One region of the Pseudoalteromonas sp. SCQQ13 genome, then DNA from elsewhere that is predicted to be linked to it. Evidence: predicted binding sites of a transcription regulator. Region 1 holds the regulator's gene; the other holds the start of a gene.
What was found. The regulator NrdR, encoded in region 1, represses ribonucleotide reductase genes. The targets are predictions, from matches to a motif close to AAACACNANATNTNGTGTTT.
Positions count from the first base shown of each region.

Region 2: a site for NrdR is predicted at 10,233-10,252, ahead of nrdA (class 1a ribonucleoside-diphosphate reductase subunit alpha). Genes of this name have one in related genera too.

Region 1 covers NZ_JADYXG010000022.1:15,548-30,746, reverse strand. The annotation lists gene I6F41_RS15490 (fused DSP-PTPase phosphatase/NAD kinase-like protein) at 1-380, shown strand, start outside; gene I6F41_RS15485 (dipeptidyl-peptidase 3 family protein) at 522-2,216, opposite strand; gene I6F41_RS15480 (HDOD domain-containing protein) at 2,500-3,339, shown strand; gene rdgC (recombination-associated protein RdgC) at 3,416-4,327, opposite strand; gene I6F41_RS15470 (response regulator) at 4,798-5,166, shown strand; gene thrA (bifunctional aspartate kinase/homoserine dehydrogenase I) at 5,396-7,813, shown strand; gene thrB (homoserine kinase) at 7,823-8,758, shown strand; gene thrC (threonine synthase) at 8,769-10,052, shown strand; gene glyA (serine hydroxymethyltransferase) at 10,324-11,580, shown strand; gene nrdR (transcriptional regulator NrdR) at 11,685-12,134, shown strand; gene ribD (bifunctional diaminohydroxyphosphoribosylaminopyrimidine deaminase/5-amino-6-(5-phosphoribosylamino)uracil reductase RibD) at 12,137-13,285, shown strand; gene I6F41_RS15435 (riboflavin synthase) at 13,290-13,943, shown strand; gene ribBA (bifunctional 3,4-dihydroxy-2-butanone-4-phosphate synthase/GTP cyclohydrolase II) at 13,972-15,084, shown strand; gene ribH (6,7-dimethyl-8-ribityllumazine synthase) at 15,178-15,199, shown strand, end outside.
Region 2 covers NZ_JADYXG010000011.1:73,183-88,381, forward strand. The annotation lists gene I6F41_RS10625 (lipopolysaccharide assembly protein LapA domain-containing protein) at 1-59, opposite strand, end outside; gene ihfB (integration host factor subunit beta) at 82-369, opposite strand; gene rpsA (30S ribosomal protein S1) at 433-2,100, opposite strand; gene cmk ((d)CMP kinase) at 2,196-2,906, opposite strand; gene aroA (3-phosphoshikimate 1-carboxyvinyltransferase) at 3,012-4,289, opposite strand; gene serC (3-phosphoserine/phosphohydroxythreonine transaminase) at 4,289-5,371, opposite strand; gene gyrA (DNA topoisomerase (ATP-hydrolyzing) subunit A) at 5,696-8,395, opposite strand; gene ubiG (bifunctional 2-polyprenyl-6-hydroxyphenol methylase/3-demethylubiquinol 3-O-methyltransferase UbiG) at 8,573-9,283, shown strand; gene I6F41_RS10665 (HAD family hydrolase) at 9,283-9,963, shown strand; gene nrdA (class 1a ribonucleoside-diphosphate reductase subunit alpha) at 10,376-12,658, shown strand; gene nrdB (class Ia ribonucleoside-diphosphate reductase subunit beta) at 12,726-13,856, shown strand; gene yfaE (class I ribonucleotide reductase maintenance protein YfaE) at 13,856-14,125, shown strand; gene I6F41_RS10685 (TonB-dependent receptor) at 14,405-15,199, shown strand, end outside.

The DNA of each region.
Region 1 (15,199 bases):
CGGCACAACCAACGAGCGAGCAGCTTAAACAACTCGCTAATGCTGGAGTAAAGCACGTAATTAATTTACGTGGCGAAAACGAGCAAGACTGGGATGAAGCCCAGTTGGTGGCTTCGTTAGGGATGCAGTATCACGCATTGCCAATTGCTGGCGCGCAAGATGTTAGCGTTGAAAACGCACAAAAGCTGGCTAAAATAATGGCAGAACTAAACGGCGAACCTGTGCTGTTACATTGTGCTAGTAGCAATAGAGTAGGGGCTTTAATGGCTATTTCTGCTCATGCAGAGGGGCTTGATATTGAATCGGCCCTAGCAAAGGGAAAGCATTGGGGAATGAGTAGTTTAGAGCCTGTAGTGCGCAGCGTTATTACTGCTAAGTAATTATTACTAAATAATTAGCGTTTAGCTTAAATAACGACACCGAGCACTTTTAACTCAATAAAAAAGCGTTACAGTTTTGAGCTGTAACGCTTTTTTAGTTTTTATTTACTAGGCTATTTTAGGTAGTAAACAGGCTATAAACTATTTAAGGCCCAACACTGCTTTGCCTTGTTTAAAAGTAACATCAACCGGAATATTAGCTTGGCTTAGCTTTTCTAAATCCTCTGCTAGCTCTGCTTTAATATTACCGTGCGTAGCAATAAGCTGATCTACTTTTTGATAATCGCCATCACCTTGAATGGTTAAAATTAAGCGCGATAATTTAGCCATAGCATGGCTCATTTTTTCCATATTTACACGGTATAAACCAGCTTCATTTTTAGAAAAAGCACCTTCTTGAGCAAAAAAGTTAAAGCGGATCATATTCGCTTTACCATGAGCACTAGATGCACCAAAACGTACTGAGCGGAATATACCAGCCATAAAGGTGGTGTAGTAATCCTCTAGTGTACCTTCAGTAATTTCGCCTTTTTTAAGTAGTTGCTCAATCATGTATAAACCTAAAATATCGGCTTTACCTTCCTCTAGCGCACTGGCGTGTTCTTGTAATGATTGGCGCACAGTTCCCTTACCAGTAAGGGTATTTTTAATGCCTAAGCCATGGGCTACTTCATGGAACATAGTATTAGCAAAAAAAGCATCAAAGGTAATATGCTTACGTTGCTCAGGCACAATAAGCTGTTCTGCAATTGGTACTAAAATTTTGTCAAACTTAGCGCGCATGGCATTTTTAAGTTGTAAACGGCGCGTGCCTTTTTCAAGCTGTACTTGCTCGTCGTTTGGTAAGTTTATTGCAATGGTTTTACTGCCCGCATTTGAGTGCCCTGCATAGTAAACAACGTCGTAGGCATTTAGGTCGGCGTCTGATCCCGGAACTTCCTGTTTGTATTTATCATCAACCGGTAAGCCTTTTTGTAGCTCAGGTAAAAAGGCAGCAAATTTAGCCAGGCGTTCGCTCCATGCTAAATCTTTAATTAATACATAAGACTCATAAGCAGCACGGTAACCAAACAATTGGTCTTCATAAGTTTCAATTGGACCAATAACCACATCTACTGGGTTATTTTTCATATCCATCCACGCAAAATCAGACGCTTGAAAGTCATCGTTTAGTAGCGCGTCTGCACGAAGGTTTAAGTAGTTAGCAAACTCTTTATCGTCTGCTAGTTTACTTGCTTCACGTAGCAAGTTAGCAGCCTCTAAAAGCTCGGTTGCGTACTCTTTAGAGTATGGCACGCTGTAAAGGTTACCTTGCTCATCACGTTTAATAATAGAGTAAAGCCCATTTTTATCTGCAAGATCAGCTTTATTTAACTCTTCTTTAGTTATATCTGCAGGGTAAAACTGTGCACCAGTTGCTTTTTCTTTATAGCTTGATAAAAACACTTTATCGCCGTTTAAACGATCCCATGGACCGTAGTTTATGTCGGCAAATTTACGCACTTTGTCATCAGCTAGTTTAGCTAAAAATGACTCTTTATTTTCACCAAACGCTTGCTGCCAAAATAAATCATCCATAATTATTGAAGCATCTATAAGCTTTGCCACCATAGCTTTTTGGTTATCACTTAAATGTGATAAATCAGTTTGTAAGCTAAAGTCAGTGTAAATGTCTAAACGTTGTTTATCGGTATTTATAAGTGTTGGACCTACTGGCTTTACTTGCTCTGTTTTAACAGCCGTTTTATTACTAGAAGAAGGGGCTTGCTCTGAACAAGCACTAAGAAAAACGATGCCGGAGAGCATAATTGCTTGGCTAATTTTATTTAAATTCATTATTTTGCCTATTTAAAAGTAAGATTTATTATTTGTATGCAGTTCGCTAAGGCGCTTACTATCTTAAAAATACTGCCTTATAGTGACTGCATTAAAGCAAAACACCGTGGTAAATAGCAAGTTTTAGGCGTTAGAGGTGTAATTAACTGATGTTAAATAGTAAATAAAAAATAAATTTATGTAGTTTTGTTAGCTTTAACTATAAGTTAAGTAATACTAAAGCATATAATAACAACAATATAAGGCTTGTTTTAGCTTATAAATAACTAATCATAGGGATGTTATGTCTACTGAAAATGCATTGTTAACAATTTTGATTGATAGAATAAATAACGACACTTTGGTGCTGCCTACTTTACCTGAAGTAGCAATTAAAGTGCGCCAAGCTGCTGATAATAATGACGTAAACTTGATGCAAATGGCCGATGTGATTGCACATGATCCAGCACTAACAGCCCGTATGATTAAAGTAGCTAACAGTGCAATTATGGGGCGCTCAGTTAAGGTATCTAACTTACATCAAGCAGTTACTCGCATAGGCTTACGACAAATTAAAAATATTGCAACGGCTATGGCAATGGAGCAATTGTTTGTATCTAACAACGAGCTAATTAAAGGTTACATGGGCAAAGCGTGGCAAAAAACGTTAATAGTAGCGAGTCACTCAATTGCATTAATGGAATTTTACTTAAAGAATAATAAGCAAAACTCTTTAAATAGAGATTCGATTACCTTGGCATCATTAATTTATAATATTGGTGTATTACCCATTTTAACCGAAGCCGAACGCCATCCTGAGGTATTTGCTAATCCTAGCTTTTTAGCCCATGCAATTCAAAAGCTCAGTGGTAAAATTGGTGGCTCTATAATGAAAGCGTGGGAGTTTCCTGATGAATTTGTTGATGTGGCGCAAAACTGGGCTGATGCCAGTCATCGCCCTGAGCAGGTAAGCTATATTGATTTTATTAGGATTGGTGCAATTTTAGAGGGCACGCTACAAGTGTCAGATAAGTCGGCCGCGCTACAGGTTTATATTAACAAAGGAATTATTCCTTCTATGCAGCTTTTCACCAGCGATGAGTATCACGCTATGGTTGACGATATAAAAGAGATGTTTTGCTAATAGTAATTAAGTAGTGAGTGTAAAAAAGCACGATTAAATCGTGCTTTTTTTGGCTTAACTTAGCAAGGGTTAGCGCTTAAGCTAAGTCGTCTATATCGCCTAAGCCTTGAGTTAGCTCTTCAAGTAGCTGTTTAATTTCTTCTGAAGCTAAAATAAAGTCAGCATCGAGTTTTACTGCCATGTCTTCTTTTGGAATATCAGCATTTTCTTCTTTTAAGGTATCGCTGTAGCTTAAACGCTTAATAGAGCCGTCGTTTTGCAGCATAAACTTAACGCGTTCTTGCCAATCAAGTGCAAGCTTAGTAACACGTTTGCCTGTTTCAAGGTGCGATTTAACTTCGTCGCACGATAGGTCGTGGCCTTTAAGCTTAACTTGCGCGCCACTATCGTCTGCTTCTTCTAGCTCTGCATCTGAGCCAATTGCAAAGCCTTCAGGCGTGCTGAAGTTAGTTAACCAGTCGGTTAAAAATACATCTAGGTCGTAATTGGCAAATGCAGGTACTACAGGCAGTGTGCCTAATGATTTACGCAAAAGTGCGAGTAACTCTTCGGCTTTGTTAAAACTGCCGCTATTAACCACAACCCAGCCGTTTTCTTGGTCAATAAATGCAAACTGTAAGCTCGACTTTTTAAATGCTTGTGGTAGCAGTGTATGTAAAATGTTTTCTTTTAATTCGTCTTTTTCTTTCTTTTTAACTGGGCGATTTTCTTCAGCTTCAATTAAGTCGACTTTTTCTGCAACTAGCTCATTTATAACCGATGCAGGTAATACTTTTTCTTCGCGCTTAGCGCAAACTAAAATACTTTTTTGTGAAAAATGCGATAAAGTTTCGCCGTGTTTCCCAAACGCTTTTGTCCAGCCAAATGTAGCCAGCTCTTGGCCCGTACATGGACGAAATAAGTCTTGCTCTAATGCTTTGTCAAAATCTTCTTGTGTATACGAAACATCTTGTTTAAAGCGATAACATATAAGGTTACTAAACCACATAGGAATACAGATCCATTTGAAAAATTTGCACAATCATAGCAATAAAATCAGTATCTCGAAATGGCTGATTTTATTGTGGCATATTTAAAAAATAGCAAGTTGTTTTAAGGAGCGCAGTCATAATTGAGTATGTGTAATCTTGCTTGCTGTCGCTGCGCACTTGTTGCGCAATAAGTTGCTACACTTTTATACAGGCCGTTTAAAACTAAGCGCATATGTATTTAGCGCTTAGCTTTTTGCATTACACTATAGTTTAATGCTGGGTTTGATAATGCGCAGGCTAGGCCAAATATAAATAACTCTTGGTTGAATAAATTTCAATTTTGAAAAATTAACACGCCCTAGTGTATTTTACATTAATTCAGTTATAGTGAAGCTCGATATTTTTGAAGTTTTTTGGCTTTAAGTTTGGCTGAACGAGAGGTTGTTTTTATGCTGGCTTTAATGCATCGCCTTAGTAACTGGTTTTCATGATGAACTTTTCTATTTTAGTTTGTGACGATTCAGCAGTAGCCCGCAAACAAGTGATACGTTGCTTAAATGACTGTATAACCGCCGATATACGCCAAGCGATAAATGGAGTAGATGCGTTAGCGTTATTGAAAGAACAACATTTTGATTTAGTTTGCCTCGATTTAACTATGCCGATACTCGATGGTGTGCAGGTGTTGGAGCATATTAAAGCAGAAAAAATGGAGTGTTTTGTATTAGTCATTTCGGCAGATATTCAACAGCAAATGCAGCAGCGCGTAGCACAATTAGGTGTTATAGGGTTTATCGAAAAGCCAGTTGGCAAAATAATACTTAATAATATTTTGCATAAATTTGGCATTTACTAGAAGTTAAGATGAAAAAAAAGACTGTTTTATCTTCTTAATGAGGGTTGACAGTATAGCCTGTGTTAAGGCAGTCTTAAGCTATGAAAACATTTAGTCTTGCAGCGACCATTATTATTACAACCATCATCCTAACTGGATAGTGGCATAGGTCGGTGCAACAAATTTAAAGGCCTGTGTTCACTTAGAACCCAGGCCTTTTTTCGTTTTATGGAATGAGGAAACATAAAAAATGCGCGTTTTAAAATTTGGCGGATCATCGCTTGCCGACTTTGCTTGTTTAGAGATGGTTGCCGTGCTGGCAAAAGCACAATTAAAAGATGAAATGTTATTAGTGCTTTCAGCCCCCGGTGGCATGACAGATTCATTAGTTGCATTAGCCTCAGCGGCTGAGCAGGGTGAAGACTTTAGTCACTTGTGGCAAGCACTGGTAAATCGATGTGACGAGTTAAAAAAAGCAGTAGAGCAAGGCTATGGTGAAATTGAAAACTGGCCAAATTTTACCGAGCTTAAAAATAAACTTGATGGTGTATCACTGATTAAATGCTGCCCTGAGCAAGTACGTGCTTTTATTATTAGCTTTGGTGAGCGCGTTAGTGTGTCGTTAATGCAATGCTTACTCGGTGATTTAAACGCGCAGTACCTTGAAGCGACCAATTGCATAGTATCAACCGGTGGTTACATAGATGCAGAGGCAGACTTAGTTGCCAGTAAAGTGCGCTTTCAAGCCGTATTAAAAGAACAACCAGCAACTATTTATATTATGCCCGGTTTTACTGCCAGTAATGAGCAAGGCGAACTAACCACTTTGGGCCGAAATGGCTCAGATTATTCTGCGGCAATTGCGGCAGCTTGTTTAGAAGCCGATGTTTGCCAAATTTGGACTGATGTAGATGGTGTTTACAGTGCCGATCCGCGTTATATAAAAACCGCCACTAAAGTTGATTTTTTATCTTATAAAGAAGCGATGGAGCTTTCTTACTTTGGTGCAAAAGTATTACACCCTAAAACAATTTTACCCTGCGCTAAAGCGGGTGTACCGTGCGAAATTAAAAACACGCGTAACCCCAATGCACAAGGCTCACTTATTAGTAACGAGAGCGTTTCATCTGAGCCAGTAAAAGCACTATCAAGTTTACAAGATTTAGCAATGCTTACCGTGTCGGGCCCGGGCATGAAAGGTAAAGTAGGGATGGCATCTAAAGTATTTAATGCCCTTGCCCTTGATAATGTGTCGATTGTTTTAATTACCCAGTCATCGTGTGAGTTCAGTATTAGTTTTTGTGTTCATGAGGTCGATTTAGCGCTGGCACTTGAAGCGCTGCAAACCGCATTTAAATTAGAGTCTCAAGCAGGATTAATTGAACCAATACAAGTAAAGCGTAACTTAGCTATTGTTACTTTGGTGGGCGATAATATGCGTGCGCACAAAGGTTTAGCGGCTAAGTTTTTTGCATCACTTGCTCAAGCACAAGTAAATATTGTAGCTATAGCCCAAGACTCTACCGAAAGTTCTATTTCGGCCGTGATCGATGGTGAACGTTGTAATGGCGCTGTAAAGGTTTGTCATGAGAATTTCTTTACCCATATTCCATCAATTGACGTGTTTTTATTAGGGTGTGGTTTAGTAGGTCAAGAGCTTATTGAGCAATTAGAGCGTCAACAAGCTTGGCTTGAAAAACGCAATATTAAACTTAAGCTTTATGGGGTTGCTAACTCTCGCCAGCTACACTTAGACAGTGAAGGTATTGCCTTTGATGACTGGCAGCAAAAGCTTGGCGCATCAGAGCAGGCTTTTGATTTAAAACTAGTTGAACAATTTGTACAGCAAAATCATTTAATAAACCCAGTATTAGTTGATTGTACTTCGTCAGATGCGTTATCGGCGCAATACGTAGACTTTTTAAATGCCGGTTTCCATGTCGTAGCCGCAAATAAAAAGGCCAATACAAGCTCGTATGCTTACTATCAAGACTTAATTGCAGCAACGCAAAAAAATGGCCGTAAGTTTTTATACGAAACCAATGTAGGAGCCGGTTTACCGGTACTTGATAACTTAAAATCGTTATTTGGTGCAGGAGACGAGTTACTAGAATTTAGCGGTATTTTATCAGGCTCGCTATCGTACATGTTTGGTGCGCTGCAAGATGGCTTGTCACTGTCTGAGGCAACAATTAAAGCTAAAGAAAGTGGCTTTACTGAACCTGATCCGCGTGATGACTTATCGGGGACAGACGTAGCACGAAAACTATTAATTATTGCCCGCGAATCTGGCATGCCACTAGAGCTAAGCGACATTGAAGTAGAGTCGGTATTACCGCACGGTTTTGCACAAGGCGATGATGTAAATACGTTTATGGAAAAGCTCCCTAGCCTAAACGCAGGTTTTAACGACCGAATAGCAAGTGCTGCCGCAGAGGGTAAAGTACTGCGTTACGTAGGCACAATTAAGCAAGGTCACTGTAAGGTAGGTATAGAAGCCGTTGATGCAAAGCATGCACTTTACGATATTCGTGATGGCGAAAACGCATTAGCAATTTTAAGTCAGTATTATCAGCCACGCCCATTTGTTATACGAGGCTATGGCGCAGGCTCGGCAGTAACAGCCGCTGGTGTATTTGCTGATATTTTAAAAACGTTATCGCGCTAGGAGCAAACAATGATTGAAGTATATGCTCCCGCATCTATTGGTAATTTTGCCGTTGGTTTTGACGCATTAGGCGCAGCTCTTGCACCTATTGACGGCAGTTTATTAGGCGATGTAGCCGTTGTTAGTGCCGCATCGAGCGATGAGTTTATTTGCTCTGGCGAATACGCGCATAAGCTACCAAGTGATGCCAGTGAAAACTTAGCGTATCAATGTTTAGTGCATTTTAGAGCGCATGTAGCGCCTAATATGCCAAGTGTAAAGTTGGAGCTGAAAAAGAACTTGCCCATAGGTTCAGGGTTAGGATCAAGTGCGTGTTCGGTGGTAGCAACCTTTGCTGCCCTAGATAAATTTGCCGGAACCAAGCTTAGCCAAGTTGAACTTATTGAGTTAATGGCCGACTTTGAGGCAGTTGTTAGTGGTGGTCGTCATTACGATAACATCACGCCATGTTATTTAGGTGGCCTGCAGCTAACTGGCGATTTAATTCCTAATAAATCAATTGCTTTACCAGTCGATGAAAACTGGTATTACGTTGCTGCGTTTCCTGGTTTTTCACTTAATACAGCAAAAGCACGCTCAGTTTTACCAAAAGAGTTGAGCATGCACGCAGGTGTAGAATTTGCGCAGCGTTTATCTGCCTTTAGTAGTTTATTGTTAATGCATCGCTTTGATGATGCATTAAGTATTATGCAAGACCATATAGCCGAGCCATACCGTGCGCCACTTATAACAGGTTTTAGTGAAGCAAAAGCGAGTTTGCCAGCGCTAGGCGCCGAAATTGTTAGTATTTCTGGTGCAGGGCCAACATTATTTACTGTGTGTAAAACATTAAAAGCTGCACAGCAGTGCGCGCAGTGGCTTGAAAGTAACTACATAAACGAGCAAGGTTTTTGCCATATTTGTAAATTAGATAACGACGGCACACGTCAATTAACAGTTTTATAGGATAGTAGTTATGCAATTACATAATTTAAAAGATAGTTCGCAACAAGTGTCGTTTGTTGAGGCAGTAAAAACGGGTTTAGGGCGTAATCAAGGGGTATTTTTTCCCGAGTCATTAACACCACTAACGGATGTTGATGCACTACTTGATATGGATTTTGTAACCCGTAGTAGTAAAATACTCTCGCATTTAATTGGCGATGAATTACCAGCAGATACCGTTGCACATATAGTTAAAAATGCATTTAACTTTCCGGTTAAGCTGGTGGAAGTGGCAGAGAACACTTATTGCTTAGAATTGTTTCATGGGCCTACCTTAGCGTTTAAAGATTTTGGTGCGCGCTTTATGGCAGAGTGTTTAGCGCAGTTTAATCAAGGCGATAAAGTGACTATTTTAACTGCAACGTCGGGCGATACTGGCGCGGCGGTTGCACATGCGTTTTATAATAAGCCTAATATCGACGTGGTAATTTTATACCCTAAAGGCAAAATTTCACTGGCGCAGCAAAAGCTCTTTACTACATTGGGTGGCAACATTCATTGTTATGCGGTTGAAGGCAGCTTTGATGATTGCCAAGAGTTAGTTAAAAATGCCTTTTTAGATGAAGAAGTTAAATCTACACTGGGGCTTAACTCTGCTAACTCTATTAATATTAGTCGCTTAGTGGCACAAGTTTGTTATTACTTTGAGGCAATTGCACAATTACCAAAAGCAAAACGGGCTACTGCGCATATTTCGGTTCCAAGTGGTAACTTTGGTAATGTGTGCGCGGCAATGATAGGTGCTGTTATTGGTTTGCCTGTTGGCAAACTTAGTGCAACTACTAATCAAAACGATACAGTACCGCGCTTTATGCTGGATAAAAACTGGACGCCAAACGCGACACTTGAATCACTTTCAAATGCAATGGATGTAAGCAAGCCAAATAACTGGCCACGAGTGCAATCTATGCTCGACAACAATTGGTTTAGCTACGATAATTTTTATTCAACTAGCGTAAACGAGCAAGATACGCAAACAGTGATGAAAAATATTCAACAAACAGGTTATGTTGCTGAGCCGCATACCGCTATTGCATACCAAGGACTTGTTGAAAATCGCGCTCCTGGCGCTGCCGGAATCTTTTTAGCAACGGCTCATCCAGCTAAATTTAAAGACAGTGTTGAAGGTATTTTAAACATTGAACTAGCTATGCCAAAGCCACTTGCAGATGCATTAGCCAAGCCATGTTTAGCTAATGATATAAATGCTGATTATGATGCCTTACGTACTGAAATACTTAAAAAATTAAGTTAAAAGTAAGATCTAATTAAAGCGGCCTTGGTCGCTTTTTTTATAGGTATATTTTAGTGTGGGTGTTAATACTTTCATTAGCTATGTAAATATAGTAATTAATATATATTTTAATTTATTATGTAATGATTAAAAAATATCATCTTAAAAAGCCTGTGAAATAAATTCAATCCCTGTTTAAATATCCTCAACTTAAGAGCGTAGGCAAATAGTCGTTTTAAGCGTACAATAAAGCCTCTAAAAAATACCATACACCTTGCCCCAGGAGACCCCAATGTTAGAACGTAGCATGAATATTTCAGATTTTGACCCAGAGTTATTTGACGCAATTGCAAAAGAAACTGCGCGCCAAGAAGATCACATTGAATTAATCGCTTCTGAAAACTACTGTAGCCCACGCGTACTAGAAGCACAGGGTTCACAGTTAACTAATAAATACGCAGAAGGTTATCCGGGCAAACGTTACTATGGCGGTTGTGAGCATGTAGACGTTGTTGAGCAATTAGCGATTGACCGTGCTAACGAACTATTTGGTTCTGACTATGCAAACGTACAACCACATGCTGGTTCGCAAGCAAATGCGGCCGTTTTTTTAGCATTGTTAAACGCCGGTGATACCGTACTAGGTATGAGCTTAGCTCATGGCGGCCATTTAACGCATGGTTCACACGTAAACTTTTCAGGTAAGCTTTATAATGCAATTCAGTATGGCCTAGATGAAACTACAGGCGAAATTGATTACGCACAGGTTGAAGCGCTAGCGCTTGAGCACAAACCAAAAATGATTATTGGTGGCTTCTCAGCATACTCAGGTATTGTTGATTGGGCTAAATTACGTGAAATTGCTGATAAAATTGGCGCTTACTTTTTTGTAGATATGGCGCACGTTGCTGGTTTAATTGCGGCGGGTATTTACCCAAGCCCAGTTCCTCACGCACATGTTGTTACTACAACTACACATAAAACCTTAGCAGGCCCTCGTGGTGGTTTAATTATTTCGGCATGTGGCGACGAAGCTATTTACAAAAAGCTTAACAGTGCTGTTTTCCCTGGTGGCCAAGGCGGTCCTTTATGTCATGTTATTGCTGCTAAAGCTGTGGCATTTAAAGAAGCCCTACAACCAGAATTTAAAGTATATCAAACACAAGTTGTTAAAAATGCACAAGCTATGGTTGCTGTTATGCAGGAACGTGGCTACAAAATTGTATCTGACAAAACTGAAAACCACTTATTCTTACTTGATTTAATCAATAAAGATATTACCGGTAAAGATGCTGATGCTGCTTTGGGTAACGCTCATATTACAGTTAACAAAAACTCAGTGCCTAACGATCCACGTTCACCGTTTGTAACATCTGGCCTACGTATTGGTTCACCTGCAATCACTCGTCGTGGTTTTAAAGAAGCAGAATCTAAAGAGCTTGCTGGCTGGATCTGTGACGTACTAGATAACATCAATGATGAATCAGTACAGGCGCAAGTAAGAGAAAAAGTAAAAGCAATTTGTGCAAAACTACCTGTTTACGCTTAATAAAAGTAAAACAGTAATTTAGATCACAATCGCTTAGTTTTTTGCTAAGATAAAGGCCGCTTTAAAGCGGCCTTTTTTGTTTTTTAAAACGGAAGTACCTAGCTATGCATTGCCCATTTTGTACCGCAAAAGATACCAAAGTTATTGACTCTCGCCTGGTTGGCGGTGGTCACCAAGTGCGTCGTCGTCGTGAATGCAATGACTGCCATGAGCGTTTTACTACGTTTGAGGGCGCAGAACTGGTTATGCCACGGGTAATAAAACAAGATGGCAGCCGCGAACCCTTTAACGAAGATAAATTGTTAAATGGTTTAAACCGCGCACTGGAAAAACGCCCCGTAAGTACCGAACAAGTAGAAGAAGTAGTTAATATAATAAAGTCGCAATTACGCGCAACCGGCGAGCGAGAGGTTTCGAGCCATTTAGTGGGAGAGTGCATTATGGAAGCGCTTAAAAAGCTCGATAAAGTAGCTTATGTGCGCTTTGCCTCGGTGTATCGCTCGTTTGAAGATATTCGCGAATTTGGCGAAGAAATTGCCCGTTTAGGGGAGTAAGTATGCAAAGCGACTGTGTTTTTAACCAAGATGACGAAATGTATATGGCACGTGCTATAGAACTGGCTAAAAAAGGCCGGTTTACTACCACGCCTAATCCAAACGTAGGTTGTGTATTAGTTAAAAACAATGAAATAGTAGGCGAGGGATTTCATCAGCTTGCCGGACAAGGGCATGCAGAAGTAAATGCACTTGCTATGGCTGGCAGTAAAGCAAAAGGCGCAACTGCTTATGTTACGCTTGAGCCATGTAGCCATTATGGTCGTACACCACCGTGCGCAGAAGGTTTAAAAGCCGCCGGTGTAGTAAAAGTAATTGCCGCCATGGTCGATAGTAATCCACAAGTGGCTGGTAAGGGGCTGAAAATACTTAGCGACGCTGGTATTGAGGTTGCGTATGGGTTACTTGAAGCACAGGCTAGGGCGCTTAATTTAGGCTTTTTTAAACGCATGGAGCATGGCCTGCCCTATGTAACGTGTAAAATGGCCGCCAGTATTGATGGTAAAACGGCGCTTAATAATGGCCAAAGTAAGTGGATAACAGGCGCAGCAGCACGCCAAGACGTACAGTTATATCGTGCACAAAGTTGCGCTATTTTAACCGGTGCCGACACAGTATTAGTAGATGACGCTAAATTAAATGTGCGTAAAAATGAATTACCGCAGGCATTACCTACACAGTTACCGCTTCGCCAACCTGTGCGTGTTATTATTGACTCGCAAAATCGTTTAACCCCAAATCTTGCTTTATTTGCTATTGAAAGTGAAATAATAATTTTTACTACCAAGGTTGATAAATCGCAACATTGGCCGCATTTTGTAAAGCATATAGTAGTAACTGCTAGTAATTCAAAAGTTGATTTAACCGCGGTTTTAAAAAAGCTCGCAAAGCTGCAATTTAATACTGTGTGGCTAGAGGCTGGAGCAACCCTTGCGGGTAAAATGGTTGAACTGGATTTAATAGATGAATTTATTTTTTATCTAGCGCCTAAATTAATTGGGTGTGATGGCAAGAGTTTAGTTAATTTTCCTGAGTTGATCAGTATGCAAAATACGATTGATTTAACTTTTAATGAGTGTACGCGTATAGGTGATGATTTACGTATTAGCGCAGTAAAAAGCTCATTAAAACCACTTGATACAAAAGAGTAATGCTATGTTTACTGGGATAATAGAAGCCACAGGCAAAATTGCTTTATTACAAAAAAAACAAGGCGATTTAGCTATTCGTGTACAAAGCCCTGACCTTGATATGAGTGATGTTAAGTTAGGAGATAGTATTGCCACTAATGGTGTGTGTTTAACTGTTGTTGATAAACATGCCGATGGTTTTAGTGCCGACTTATCGAATGAAACGATAGATTTAACTGGTTTTGCTCATTACACATTAGGGCAAACAGTTAATCTTGAAAAAGCCATGCAACCGGTTTCGCGTTTAGGTGGGCATTTAGTGTCTGGCCATGTTGATGGCATTGCTACAATTACCGCCATTACGCCAAATGCACGTGCTACAGAATATTGGCTAACCACAGATGAAAACCTAATGAAATACATACCGTATAAAGGTTCTGTATGTATTGATGGTATTAGCCTAACAGTGAACGCAGTAGAAGGTAATAAATTTAAATTAACGATTGTGCCCCATACTAGCGAGCAAACAACGATAGCTAATTTTAAAGTGGGCACCCAAGTTAATTTGGAAGTCGACCAAATTGCGCGTTATTTAGAGCGGCTTATAAAAGGCGCAGAGCAGCCTACGGGCGCTGATATTTCAATGAGCTTACTCGCAAAAGCGGGCTTTATTAAGTAACGCAACTAACAACTAATAAGAGTGAATTATGAACTTACACAGCGCAGAAGAAATTATCGCAGACATTAAAGCCGGTAAAATGGTTATTTTAATGGACGATGAAGACCGGGAAAATGAAGGCGATTTAATTATTGCCGCCGAGCATATTAGTGCAGAAGCTATTAACTTTATGGCCACGCATGGCCGTGGTTTAATTTGTTTAACTATGACGCAACAGCGATGCGAGCAACTTGATTTACCGCTTATGGTAAAAAATAACGGTGCTGCGTTTTCAACTAATTTTACAATGTCGATAGAAGCTTCAAAAGGCGTTACTACAGGTATTTCGGCAGCAGATAGAGCACGTACAGTACAGGCCGCTATAGCTAAAGGCGCAGTGCCTAGCGATATAGTACAGCCTGGGCATATTTTTCCTATAATGGCACAACCTGGCGGTGTTTTAACGCGTGCAGGGCACACTGAAGCAGGCTGCGACTTAGCCCGTTTAGCAGGGCTTGAGCCTTCATCGGTTATTGTTGAAATACTCAATGCAGATGGCACTATGGCGCGCCGTCCTGACTTAGAAGTGTTTTCTAAACAGCACGATATTAAAATTGGCACCATAGCTGATTTAATTGAATACCGTAACTTAAACGAAACCACAATAGAGCAAGTGGCAAAGTGTAAGTTACCTACCGAGCACGGTGAGTTTGATTTAGTAACCTACAAAGACACCATTGACGGACAGCTACATTACGCATTAGTAAAAGGCGAAATAAAACAACAAGCGCCAACCGTAGTGCGAGTGCATTTACAAAGCACCTTTAACGATATTTTACTCTCAGATAGAAACTCTGAGCGTAGCTGGGGCGTGTCTGACGCAATGGCTTATATAGCTAAGCACAATGGTGTATTAGTTATTTTAGGCAAACAAGAAAGTACCGCAGAGCTTGAGGCAACCGTAAAGGCGTTTGCAGCCGAAGATTCGGGTGAAGATGTAACACCGAATAAATTTACAGGTACGTCTCGTACTGTAGGCGTGGGTTCACAAATATTAGCCGATTTAGGCATTAAACAAATGCGCTTAATGAGTCGCCCTAAAAAGTATCATGCACTTTCAGGGTTTCATTTAGAAGTTGTTGACTACATAGAGCCGCAGTAATTAGACGCTAGGCTATTATTTTATTTTTATGGTATGATGCGCTGCAATTTTTGCGCAATCGAAATCGCTCAAACTTATTTTTAAGGTTATCAAATGAAAATTATTGAAGGTAGTA
Region 2 (15,199 bases), on a different contig from region 1:
AATACAAATGCACTGATCAAGCAAAGTGCAACCAGAATAATTTTTAATACCTTAAACAAGTACCCTACTCCAATAAGTTAACTAGGCAATGCTCTCGTTTACACGATCACGTAATTCTTTACCTGGTTTAAAATGTGGTACATGTTTACCATCTAGCTCTACTGTTTCGCCAGTCTTAGGGTTACGACCGGTACGTGGAGCGCGATAATGCAAAGAAAAACTACCAAAACCTCTGATCTCAATACGATCTGAAGAAGATAATGAGCCGGCCATTTGTTCAAGAATTTCTTTTACTGCATTTTCAACATCTTTCACTGGAACGTGTGCGTGTTGCTGTGCAAGTGTTTCTATCAGTTCTGACTTAGTCATAGCATTTCCTTAAAAGAAATAATGGAAGGGCATAAACTGCCCTTCCAATTAAAGACTGATTAATTAGTCTTTTTGTGCATTTGCGAAAGCAGCAGCCATTGCGTTTTCAAACACTGGCTCGTCTTTCTTAAGCTTTTCTATTACTTCTTTCTCTTCAGCTTCGAAAAGAGCTTTAACAGATAAGCTTAAAGTGCGGTTCTTGCGATCAACACCAACATATTTAACTTCAATTTCGTCGCCTACAGAAACAACAGTAGTTGCATCTTCAACGCGCTCTTGAGCGATATCAGCTACACGGATGTAACCTTCAACGCCTTCGATAAGTTCAATAGTTGCGCCTTTAGCATCAACTTCAGTCACTTTACCTTTAACAATAGCACCTTTTTTGTTTGCATCAAGGTAGTTATTGAATGGGTCAGCTTCGATTTGCTTAACACCTAGAGAGATACGTTCGCGCTCTGGGTCAACTTGCAATACGATAGCAGTGATTTCGTCGCCTTTCTTGAATTCACGTACAGCGTCTTCGCCAGGTGTATTCCAAGAAATGTCTGAAAGGTGTACAAGACCATCAATACCACCGTCAAGACCGATAAAGATACCGAAGTCAGTGATTGATTTGATCTTACCAGTAACTTGGTCGCCTTTGTTTTGTAGACGAGCAAATTCCTGCCAAGGATTAGCAATACATTGCTTAAGACCAAGAGAAATACGACGACGTTCTTCGTCGATTTCAAGAACCATAACTTCAACGCTGTCGCCAAGGCTAACAACTTTTGAAGGATGGATGTTCTTGTTAGTCCAATCCATTTCAGAAACGTGAACTAAACCTTCAACGCCTTCTTCGATTTCCACGAAACAGCCGTAATCTGTAAGGTTAGTAACACGACCAGAAAGTTTAGAACCTTCTGGGTAACGACCAGCGATAGCTGCCCATGGATCTTCGCCAAGCTGTTTAAGGCCTAGAGATACACGAGTTTTATCTTTGTCGAATTTAAGAACTTTAACTGCGATTTCGTCGCCAACATTAACGATTTCTGAAGGGTGCTTAACACGCTTCCACGCCATATCAGTAATGTGTAGTAGACCATCAACACCACCAAGGTCAACGAATGCACCGTAGTCAGTAAGGTTCTTAACGATACCTTTAACTTCTTGGCCTTCAACAAGGTTAGCAAGAAGCTCTTCACGTTCTTGTGAGTTTTCAGATTCGATAACTGCACGACGTGAAACAACAACGTTGTTACGTTTTTGATCAAGCTTGATTACTTTAAATTCAAGCTCTTTGCCTTCAAGGTGAGTTGTGTCACGTACTGGACGAACATCAACAAGTGAACCAGGTAGGAAAGCACGGATTGAATCAACTTCAACTGTGAAACCGCCTTTAACTTTACCGTTGATAACACCAGTAACAGTTTCTTGCTCTTCACATGCTTTCTCAAGACGGATCCACGCTTCGTGACGCTTCGCTTTCTCACGAGAAAGGATAGTTTCACCGAAACCGTCTTCAATTGCATCTAGTGCAACATCTACTTCGTCGCCAACAGCAACTTCAAGTTCACCAGCAGCATTTTTGAACTGCTCAGCAGGGATAGCACTTTCTGATTTAAGACCAGCATCTACAAGTACAATGTTGTTCTCGATTGAGATTACTGTACCTTTAACGATAGAGCCTTGCTCTGCTTCAAAACCCTTTAAGCTTTCTTCAAATAACTGCGCAAAATTTTCTGACATACGAATATACGTCTCTATATATTATACCAATAAGCAACCATGCTGCATGGGGTTGTTAAAATAGCACTGGCATCCTGCTGGTGCATAAAATGTGTTTAGCTTCGTTTAGGAAGCCGACCTTCAGAGATAGCCGTATCCAATAAAGTTAATACCTTATCATATACTTGCTGTGCATTAAGCTCGCTAGTATCAAGCTCAATAGCATCCTCTGCAGGCACAAGTGGCGCAACGGCACGATTCATATCGCGATCATCACGCTCTTGAATGTCTTTTAATAGACCACTCAGTGTAACATTAAGACCGCGAGCATTCAACTCAACAAAACGTCGTTTGGCGCGTTCTTGTGCACTGGCGGTTAAAAATATTTTTAGCGGTGCATCTTTAAAAACCACAGTACCCATATCACGACCATCAGCAATTAGACCTCGTTCAGTTCTAAATGCGCGTTGGCGACGTAATAACGCTTCGCGTACGCGAGGTAGTGCTGCTACTTTTGATGCTGCAGCCCCTACTTCTTCGTTACGGATTGTAGTGGTTACATCCTCACCTTCTAAAACAACCTTTGCTGCATTAGTTTGACTATCTACCAAAAACTGCACATCTAAGTTAGCAGCTAAGGGAACTAATGCATCTTCGTTATCTAATGCGATTTGATGGTGAAGTGCCGCTAGAGATAAAACGCGGTAAATTGCGCCACTATCAAGTACATCCCATCCCAACTTTTCGGCTAACAAGCGACAAACAGTTCCCTTACCTGAACCACTTGGGCCATCTACGGTGATCACGGGCATTAATAACGCCTGCATTTAAACCTCCTACAATGCACACCTAAGTAAACCGCAATATTATACGTCAGTTATTTAAATAGATCGCTATTAGTGTGTAACTTTTTATTAATTAACATCAAAAACCTACTCACTAACTGATGCTAATACATTGAAAAATGTCGGAAATGTTTTATAAGTACACTTAGGATCATTAATCGTGATTGGCTTTCCACCTACGGCAACCATAGCAAAACACATGGCAATGCGATGGTCATCGTAAGTATCAATTGCTACATCGTTAAAGTGTTTCGGGGGAGTGATTTCTATAAAATCGTGCCCTTCTACAACTTCTGCGCCCACTTTTCTGAGCTCAGTTGCCATAGCGTGTAGTCGATCGGTTTCTTTTACGCGCCAATTATAAATATTACGAATAGCCGTTGGCCCTTTAGCGAACAGAGCCACAGTGGCTAATGTCATTGCTGCATCAGGTATGGCATTTGCGTCAATATCAACACCGTTTAATTGGCCTTTACGAACAACTAAACGCTCATCATACCAATCTATTTTAGCGCCCACTTGTTCCATTACTTTAGCAAAGCCAATATCGCCTTGCACCGATTTAGCACCGACACCTTTAATTTCAATTTCGCCACCGGCAATTGCAGCTGCAGCTACAAAGTAAGATGCAGAAGACGCATCGCCTTCAACCATAATACGTTCAAGTGACTGGTACTGTTGACCACCTTTTACGGTAAAAGTTGCATAATTACTATGCTCAACTTCTATTCCAAAGCGTGCCATTACATCAAGGGTAATATCAATGTAGGGTTTAGATACTAAAGTGCCTTTAATCGTTATTTTGGTATCACCATTAAACAGTGGTGCAGCCATTAGTAATGCAGTTAAAAATTGACTTGATATACTGCCGTCAATTGCAACTTCACCACCGTTAATTTGCCCACCTATAATTTTAAGCGGTGGGTAATCTTTATTTTTGCTGTAAGTAATATCACCGCCAAGTGCTTGCAGCGCATCGACTAAATGCCCTATTGGGCGCTCTTCCATGCGTGGCTCGCCAATCAGTTCGTACTCACCTGCAACCGCAGCAAGTACAGCGGTTAAAGGACGGTAAGCTGTGCCTGCATTACCTAAAAACAAAGGCTCTCTGGGGGTTTTAAATACCCCACCAACACCTTGTACTGTAGCAACTGTTCGCTCTTGGTTTAAACTAACGTTAACACCTAATAATTGTAACGCGCCCAACATATGGCGTATATCGTCGCTATCAAGTAAGTTTTCAACAACAGTAGTGCCATTTGCTAATGCCGCTAATAACAATATACGGTTTGATAAGCTTTTTGAACCCGGCAGAGTGACGCTGCCATTAACACGCGAAATAGGTTCTAAGCGTAATTGTTCCATTAGCTATTTTCCTTTGCAAAAGCAGCCATAAAATCAACAAGCGCTTGCACGCCCTCAAGTGGCATTGCGTTGTAAATACTGGCGCGCATTCCACCTACAATTCTATGGCCTTCGAGTGCTAGCAAGCCTGCTTCGTTTGATTGAGCAACAAACTTACTGTTTAAGCTTTCATCATTTAACCAAAAAGGGACGTTCATACGCGAGCGACTATGCTTAGCTACTTTATTAGAATAAAAATCAGAATTATCGATAAAATTATAAAGTAGTTCAGCTTTTGCAATATTTTGTGCTTCCATGGCTTTTACACCACCATTTTGCTCAAGCCATTGGAATACTTCAGCCGCTAAATACCATGCAAATGTTGGTGGCGTATTAAACATACTGCCCTGCTTGGCCTCTAGTGCATAATCTAAAATACCTGGTTTAGGAAGCCCTTCACGTGCTAGTAATGTTTTACGTACGATAACGATTGCAATGCCCGAAGGACCTATATTTTTTTGTGCGCCAGCGTAAATTAAATCAAATTGATTAACGTCAATTTCACGCGATAAAATAGTTGACGACATATCTGCGATAATTGGCGCTGTTGGATGACTCGGTACATCAAAAATCTCTAAGCCATCAACGGTTTCGTTAGGGCAATAGTGAATGTACGACGCATCTGCAGGCAACTGCCAGTCAGCCACTGCTTTAATCGAAAATTGACCATCGGTATCGTTACGAACATCGATAGCGGTAGTTTGGGTAAACTTATTTGCTTCATCCGTTGCACTTTTTGACCATACGCCGTTTTCGCAGTAAACCGCTGATTTATTTTCCTGATGTAAATTTAATGGCACAGCACTAAATTGACCGCGACCGCCACCATGCATAAACAGCACTTCAAATTCATCGCTAATATTCATTAAACGACGCAGGCTCGCTTCACATTTTTTAGTGAGCGCTAAAAACTCTTTACTACGGTGACTCATTTCCATCACCGATACACCCAAACCTTGCCAATCTATAAATTCTTGTTGTGCTTTTTTCATTACTGCTGGCGGTAACATGGCCGGCCCCGCACAAAAATTATACTTACTCATTACCTTTTCCTCATTCCAGTAATTAAAAAATTATACACCCGATTACCATTCAATCAGGTTATACACATTAAATTAAAGCTGTGATCATTAAGTGGGCTATAGCCTCACTCATAGTATTAAAGCCTTCATTACCTATAAAGCTGCATTAATGCAGCAAACAGAGCAATATAAAACAATTACTGAGAACAACTATATATATAAATTAACGTCTTGCAATTGAGTCTTTTTGCTATTGTAAAAATTATTTTATTGCGCAGTATTATTAATATTAATTTTATTCAACACCATTAAAAAAAGCGGCCAAGGCCGCTTTTTTAATCTCAATTATTCTGAAGGAGGATTATCATCCGCTACTTCATCAATAACCGTATCAACTGTTTCGACGTCTTCGATATCAATTAAGTCACTTTCGGTAACTTCAATCTCTTCTATACGTTGTAAACCAACTACTTGCTCTTCGTCAATAGTTCTGATCAAAATAACACCTTGCGTGTTACGTCCAACCGTAGAAACTTCATTAACGCGAGTTCGTACTAAGGTACCACGATTTGAAATAATCATTATTTCATCGTTATCGTCAACTTGTACAGCACCTACAACCGCACCATTACGCTCACTTACTTTAATAGACACTACACCTTGAGTCGCACGACTCTTCGCTGGGTAGTCTTCAAGTAAAGTACGTTTACCGTAGCCGTTTTCAGTCACGGTTAAAATAGCACCATCTGTTTTAGGCACAATTAACGATACTACGCGTTGTCCTTCAGGCATTTTAATACCACGAACACCTGTAGCTGTACGACCCATAGGACGAACACCTTTGAAGCGAATCTCAGGGTTACCTTCTTCGTCTAGTACTGGGTTACCGTTTTCATCAACAACCGTTGTTTCTTCTGCTTCTTTAAAGCGTACTACTTTACCTGCATCGGTAAACAACATAATTTCGTTGCTGCCATCGGTAACATCAACACCAATTAGGCTATCGCCTTCATTTAGGTTAACCGCAATAATACCGCTTGCACGTTGACGACTGTATGCCGTTAGTGGTGTTTTCTTCACTGTACCAAATGCGGTTGCCATAAAGATGTATTTATCTTCTGCATACTCGCGTACTGGCAATATAGCGGTAATACGTTCATCTGCCTCAAGTGGCAATAAGTTAACAATTGGTTTGCCGCGCGCTGCACGACTTGCAAGTGGTAACTGATACACTTTAAGCCAATATAAACGACCAGCCGTTGAGAAACACAATATAGTATCGTGCGTATTAGCAACTAATAAACGTTCAATGAAATCTTCATCTTTCATCTTCGTTGCCGATTTACCTTTACCACCACGACGCTGCGCTTCGTAATCAGACAGAGCCTGATACTTAACATAACCTTCGTGAGAAAGCGTTACTACTACGTTTTCTTCGGTAATTAAATCTTCAAGGCTGATATCGTGTGCTGCGGCATTTATTTCAGTACGACGCTCATCACCATATTGCGCTTTAATTTCAACTAACTCATCGCGAATAACTTCCATTAAACGCTCTGGTGTTGCCAAAATATGTAAAAGCTCAGCAATTAAATCTAATAACGATTGGTATTCAGTTAGAATCTTTTCGTGTTCTAAACCCGTTAGCTTATGTAAGCGTAAATCTAGGATTGCTTGAGCTTGTTGCTCAGAAATAAAGTATTGACCATCGCGAATACCTAACTCAGCAGCTAACCAATCTGGGCGGGCAACGTTGTCTTCGCCTGCTTTATCAAGCATGGCTTTTACGTTACCTAATTCCCACGAACGCGCTGTTAAAGCAACTTTTGCTTCAGCAGGTGTTGGTGAATTACGAATAAGCTCAATAATTGGGTCGATGTTTGCCAGTGCAATTGCTAAACCTTCTAGCATATGTGCACGGTCACGCGCTTTGCGTAAATCAAAAACAGTACGACGAGTTACTACTTCACGGCGGTGAATAATAAACTCTTCAAGCATTTCTTTTAAATTAAAGCACTTAGGCTGGTTGTTAATTAACGCAACCATATTCATACCAAACACAGTTTGTAACTGCGTTTGCGCATATAAATTATTTAAAATAACTTCGCCTACGTCACCACGTTTAATCTCAATAACGATACGCATACCGTCTTTATCTGATTCATCACGTAGTGCACTAATACCTTCAATTTTTTTATCTTTAACCAGCTCGGCAATTTTTTCAATTAGGCGCGCTTTGTTAACTTGATAAGGTATTTCGTGAACAATGATAGTTTCACGATGCGTTTTTTCATCTACTTCTATTTCAGCGCGGGCACGCATGTACACTTTACCACGGCCAGTTAAATAGGCTTGCTCTATGCCTTTTTTACCGTTGATAATTGCAGCAGTTGGAAAATCTGGGCCCGGGATATAATCCATTAACTCTAAAATAGATAATTCAGGGTTTTGAATGAGTGCTAAACAGCCATTTACCACTTCAGTTAAGTTATGAGGTGGAATGTTTGTTGCCATACCTACCGCAATACCCGATGAACCGTTTACTAATAAGTTAGGAACTCTGGTTGGTAAAACGTCAGGGATTTGCTCAGTGCCGTCGTAGTTAGGAACGAAATCAACCGTTTCTTTTTCAAGATCGGCTAATAATTCATGCGACATTTTTGCCATACGTACTTCTGTATAACGCATTGCCGCTGCTGAATCACCATCAACCGAACCGAAGTTACCTTGACCATCTACTAGCATATAACGCAGTGAGAATGGCTGTGCCATACGTACTATAGTGTCGTAAACAGCACTATCGCCGTGTGGGTGGTATTTACCGATTACGTCACCGACAACACGTGCCGATTTTTTGTAAGGCTTGTTCCAATCATTACTAAGCTCGTTCATTGCAAACAAAACGCGGCGGTGAACAGGTTTTAAGCCATCACGCACGTCTGGTAATGCACGTCCTACAATTACGCTCATTGCGTAATCTAAGTAGGAGTTTTTTAACTCGTCTTCAATATTGACTGGCAGAATGCCATGGGCGAGATCAGTCATTGATATCACATTCCTTCAGTATCAGCTCTTAAACACCCACTATTAGGTATCAAGAGAATTTGTTATTATTGCTAAAGAAACATGCTACCACAATTTATTTAGATTTACAGGCGCAAAACTTTGCGATTTACCAATTTAGCCCTATATAATGCCCCCAGATTGACGAGGAAGTATTTTATGACCGAACATCAAAATGTAGATCACGCAGAAATTGCAAAATTTGAGGCCATCGCAGAGCGGTGGTGGGATTTAGACGGGGAATTTAAACCGCTTCACGAAATAAACCCCTTACGTTTAGACTTTATAGCTAATAAAACTGGCGGTTTATTTGACAAAGAAACACTAGATGTAGGTTGTGGCGGCGGTATTTTAAGCCAGAGCATGGCGCGCATGGGGGCAAAGGTAACTGGAATAGATATGGGGCAAGAGCCTTTAACTGTTGCCAAATTACACAGCCTAGAGACAGGCGTACATGTAGAGTATATTAAAGTACCTGCTGAACAATATGCATCCGAGCACCCTGCTCGCTTTGATGTAGTAACCTGTATGGAAATGCTGGAGCATGTACCCGATCCGGCTTCTATTATTCATGCTGTTGCAGAGCTTGCAAAACCCGGCGCTGATGTGTTTTTTTCAACACTTAATAAAACCCCTAAAGCCTATTTGTACGCCATTATTGGTGCAGAAAAGCTATTAAAAATGGTGCCTGAAGGCACTCACGATCACAAAAAGTTTATTAAACCAGCACAGTTAATTGCCTGGGCTGAACAAGCGGGTTTAAAAGTGCGCGCCAGTGCTGGGTTATCTTATAATCCATTATCTAAGCAGTACTCGCTTAATACCGACGTAAGCGTAAATTATATTCTGCATTTTGAGAAGTTAGCGTAATGGTCAGCTCTCAATCAACGTCACCTACTATAGAGTACGATGCTTTTTTATTTGACTTAGATGGCACTTTACTCGATACCGCTGATGACTTAGGTGCAGCTTTAAATACCGTACTGCGTTCGCAGCAATTAGATACAGTAAGTCGTGAGGTATATCGCGCTGCAGCATCTAATGGCGCAGCAGCCTTGTTAGAGGTCGGTTTTAAAGATAAATGGGGTGAGCAACCGCAAGCACAACTCGTTAAGCAATTAATTGATGCCTACGCGGCTAACATAGCCAAACACACCACGTGCTTTGCTGGTATTGAGCCACTACTTATCGAACTGGAGCGAAAAAACATCAAATGGGGGATCATGACTAACAAACCCGGATTTTTAACCGACCCTTTAGTGGCCGCGATCCCTGCTTTAAAAAATGCCTGCGTGGTTATCAGTGGCGATACTTTAGCTGAAGCTAAACCTTCGCCTTTACCTTTACTACATTGTGCCAAGCTAATGGGCGTTGCACCAAATCGTTGCTTGTACATTGGCGATGCTTTGCGTGACATTCAAGCAGGTAAAGCGGCAGGTATGCACACCGCAACCGCACTTTGGGGTTACGTGCCTAACTTAACCGAAGTTTTGAGCTGGCAGGCCGATTTTAATTGGCAAAGCCCTATTGAAGGTTTTAACCATATATAGTGCTATGTTAATTATTAAACACTATATATTGTGATTGTGTTAGTTTTCACACAAAGCCTGCTGATAAAAAAAGCAGTCAAAATATATTTTTAAAAAGCGTAAATTTAGTAGATCCTTAGTTGATTTTTGTAAATTTCAACTTAACCGAATGTTCGAAGGTTAATGCTTACTAACACAAATGTGTTATCCCGACGTTATCCACAATTAGGGGCAATTCTGTCCCTTGCAAAACAACGCGGACCACACTATCTTGTGATCTCTAATTTGAACAACACCAGATATTGTGGCTAAATGTTATTCAATAAAATCGCCTGAATTGGTGTAAACAATAATAAATGAATAGATACTCTGTTATTTTGGAGTATTAATCATTGGTCAAAATACTTAATTTCCAAGGAATACAGGCAAAACTATGAACCAACAGTTATCTGTAAGCAAACGTGACGGCCGTAAAGAGCCACTTGATCTTGACAAGATCCATCGCGTTATTGAATGGGCCGCCGAAGGGTTAAATAACGTTTCGGTTTCGCAAGTTGAATTAAAATCACACATTCAATTTTACGACGGTATTCGTACTAAAGATATTCACGAAACCATCATTAAAGCTGCAGCCGATCAGATTTCAAAAGAATCTCCTGATTATCAGTATTTGTCAGCACGTTTAGCTGTATTCCATTTACGTAAAAAAGCGTATGGCCAATTTGAGCCACCACGTTTATTTGATCATGTAACAAAAATGGTTGGCGACAAACGCTACGACGCTCACCTACTGGTAGATTACACCGAGCAAGAGCTTGACGAATTAGACGAATACCTAGATCACAGCCGTGACCTTAACTTTAGTTATGCTGCGGTTAAACAGCTTGAAGGTAAATACTTAGTTCAAAACCGTGTAACCGGTGAGATTTATGAAAGCGCGCAGTTTTTATATATTTTAGTCGCAGCTAGCTTGTTTGCTGACTACCCTCGCGATACACGTATTGCGTATATAAAACGTTTTTACGATGCGATTTCATTGTTTAAAATTTCACTGCCTACGCCAATTATGGCAGGTGTTCGTACGCCAACACGCCAGTTTAGCTCGTGTGTATTAATAGAGTGTGGCGACAGCCTTGATTCAATTAACGCCACCTCGTCTGCAATTGTTAAATACGTATCGCAACGTGCCGGCATTGGCATTAACGCAGGTCGCATTCGTGCACTGGGTAGCCATATTCGCAATGGCGAAGCGTACCATACGGGTTGTATTCCTTTTTATAAGCACTTTCAAACAGCGGTTAAAAGCTGTTCGCAAGGCGGTGTACGTGGCGGCGCAGCAACCTTGTTCTACCCGCTTTGGCATTTAGAAGTAGAAAACTTGTTAGTACTTAAAAATAACCGCGGGGTTGATGACAACCGCGTGCGTCATTTAGATTACGGCGTACAGTTTAATAAACTAATGTACTCGCGTTTAATTAAAGACGACTACATTACCTTGTTTAGCCCCTCTGATGTGCCAGGCCTTTACGATGCATTTTTTGAAGACCAAGACGAGTTTGACGCGCTTTACGTAAAATACGAACAAGACGAATCAATTCGTAAAAAACGCATTAAAGCTATTGAACTGTTCTCAATGTTTGCGCAAGAACGTGCAAGTACCGGTCGTATTTACTTACAAAACGTTGACCACTGTAATACGCACAGCCCGTTCATTGCTAAAGTGGCACCTATTCGCCAATCTAATTTATGTTTAGAAATTGCATTACCAACTAAGCCGTTGGATAACGTAAACGACGAAGAAGGCGAAATTGCGCTATGTACACTCTCTGCATTTAACTTAGGGGCTATTGAGTCACTAGATGAACTTGAAGAATTGGCTGAGCTTGCTGTACGCGCTTTAGATAACTTACTTGATTTTCAAGACTACCCAGTACCGGCTGCAAAAAATGCCACTATGGGTCGTCGTACTCTAGGAATAGGCGTAATTAACTACGCATACTACCTAGCTAAAAACGGTAAGCGTTATTCAGATGGCAGCGCAAATGCACTAACGCACAAAACATTTGAAGCGATTCAATACTACTTAATGAAAGCATCAAACGAGCTTGCTAAAGAGCGTGGTGCATGTCCTAAGTTTAACGAAACAACCTACTCTCAAGGTATAATGCCAACAGATACGTACAAGCGAGATCTTGACAAAATTTGTGATGAGCCACTACACCTTGATTGGGATGCATTACGTGCCAGCATTAAAGAGCACGGTATGCGTAACTCAACAGTAAGTGCGCTAATGCCATCAGAAACATCGTCGCAAATTTCTAACGCAACAAACGGTATTGAGCCACCACGTGGTCATATTAGCGTTAAAGCAAGTAAAGACGGTATTTTAAAGCAAGTTGTACCTGAATATGAACGTTTAAAAGATAACTACGAGTTACTGTGGGATATTCCTTCAAACGATGGTTACTTACAACTTGTGGGTATAATGCAAAAATTTATTGACCAGTCTATTTCGGCCAATACAAATTATGATCCTGGTAAGTTTGAAGGCGGTCGCGTACCGATGAAAGTCTTATTAAAAGATTTGCTTAGCGCCTACAAATTGGGTGTTAAAACCTTGTACTATCACAATACCCGCGATGGTGCATCTGATGCACAAGAAGATACACCGGATCTTGAAGATGATGATTGCGCAGGCGGCGCGTGTAAAATTTAATTTTTGAGTTTTTATTTTAAGCGGGCACTAAGCCCGCTTTATTCTGATAGTTTTTTGAGTGATAAACATGTCTTATACTACCTTTAGTCGTAAACATAATAACCAAATGGAAGAGCCAATGTTTTTTGGCCAAACCGTTAACGTATCTCGTTATGATCAACAAAAATACCCTATTTTTGAAAAACTAATTGAAAAGCAGCTTTCGTTTTTTTGGCGCCCAGAAGAAGTAGACGTAAGCAAAGACCGCTTAGACTTTCAAGCATTACCTGATCATGAAAAGCATATATTTTTAAGTAACTTAAAATATCAAACATTGCTTGATAGCGTACAAGGGCGTTCACCAAACGTGGCCCTACTACCTATTGTATCGCTACCAGAGTTAGAAACATGGATAGAAACGTGGGCGTTTAGTGAAACGATTCATAGCCGCTCGTACACGCATATTATTCGTAATGTTACCCAAGCACCTGAACTTATTTTTGATGACATAGTTAGCAATGATAAAATTAGTGAACGTGCCGATGCGGTAACAAAATACTACGATGATTTAATTAACTCAGTGTCGCTTTACAATTTATACGGTGAAGGCAAACACGAGATTAACGGTAAATCTGTTGTTGTTAATTTATTTGAGCTGAAAAAGAAACTTTACCTGGCAATGATGTCGGTAAATATTTTAGAAGCGATTCGTTTTTATGTCAGCTTTGCCTGCTCGTTTGCGTTTGCTGAGCGTGAATTGATGGAAGGTAACGCTAAAATAATCAAGCTTATTGCCCGCGATGAAGCGCTACATTTATCTGGCACTCAGCATATTTTAAATATTATGCAAGACGGTAAAGACGATCCAGAAATGGCGATTGTTGCCGCGCAGTGCCGCGACGAAGCAATTAAAATGTTTGTGGACGCTGCAGAGCAAGAAAAAGAATGGGCCGAGTACTTATTCAAAGATGGCTCAATGATTGGCTTAAATAAACACATTTTATGTCAGTACGTTGAATACATTACCAACGCTCGAATGACAGCCATTGGTTTTCCTGCACAGTTTAAAAACAACAGTAATCCTATCCCATGGATAAACTCTTGGTTGGTGTCAGATAACGTGCAAGTAGCACCACAAGAAGCTGAAATTAGCTCCTACCTTGTTGGTCAAATAGACTCGCAAGTTGATGCCTCTGAATTTGGTGACTTTGATTTATAATGACTGATCGACCTACTGCAAGCATTACGCTTGCAGATAACAGCCAGTGCATAGAATTTAGCACTGGCTGCCCTTCTGTTTTACACTGCCTAGAATCTCAACAGATAGAAGTGGCCTTTCAATGCCGCGAAGGCTATTGCGGTGCCTGCAGAGCGACTTTAGTGTCAGGTAAAGTTGATTATAATGAAGAGCCTCTAGCGTTTGTACGCGACGGCGAAATACTGCTGTGCTGCTGCAAACCTAATGGCGACATACATATTAAACTTTAACTTCAACTTCATTTAAACCAAACAGTCTAAAAATCACTCTCTAATCAGTTTTAAGTACTTTTAAACCACTTAGTTTAAAAGTACTTTTTAGCCCTTTATAAAAAGCATATTCATAAACTAAATTAACTAACCTTTATAAATCCTTAATAATCAAAGTCTTGAAGATTTCCTTGCTAATTAATTACTAAAATCGATAAGGTTATACTATAACATCATTGAACCGTCGCTTTTGTAGTGTTATATTATATCACAACATAACAACCACGAACTTAAAGACTCATGACTAAGCTAACATTAATTTCTTCTGCAATTTTTTCTGTTTTATGCTCTCACTCTGCACTTGCTGCCACTGTTAATGGCAAAGTAACAGATGAAAAAAATCAACCTATTGAAAACGCCACTATTCATGTACACGGTAAATCTCAAAGCGTTAAAACCAACAAGCTTGGCGAGTTTGCCATTGAGCTTGATGCGAGCGGCCAGCTGCATATTAGCAAAGATAACTATAGCGATTCACGCATTACGGTAACCGAGTCATCAAACAATATTGCAATTGCTTTAAAGCCAACCTCTATTGAAACTGTAGTTGTGTTTGCATCGGCCTTGCACAAAAGTAGCTTAGAAATGATTTCTCCGGTAAATGTACTCTCTGGTGATGAGCTAAGAAACAAGTCAAAGCCAACGCTTGGCGAAACCCTAAAAGGCTTACCGGGAGTTAACGCGAGTTATTTTGGCCCTGTTTCATCAAGCCCAATTATTCGTGGCTTAGATGGCCCTCGGGTTAAAATTATGCAAAATGGCTTAGACAGCAGTGATGCATCGCGTATTGGCCCTGATCATGCTACTTCTAGCGACAGCTTAGCTGCTGAACAAATAGAAGTACTACGTGGCCCAAGTACCCTACTGTATGGCTCTGGTGCTATTGGTGGTGTGGTAAACGTAGTTGATAACCGCATTCCTACGAGTAATATAGATGAATTAACCGGTGCAGTAGAATACAGTCACGATTCGGTATCCAACGCGAATACCTACGCTGCAAAGTTAGAGACGGGTTATAATAATTTTAACTTTCAT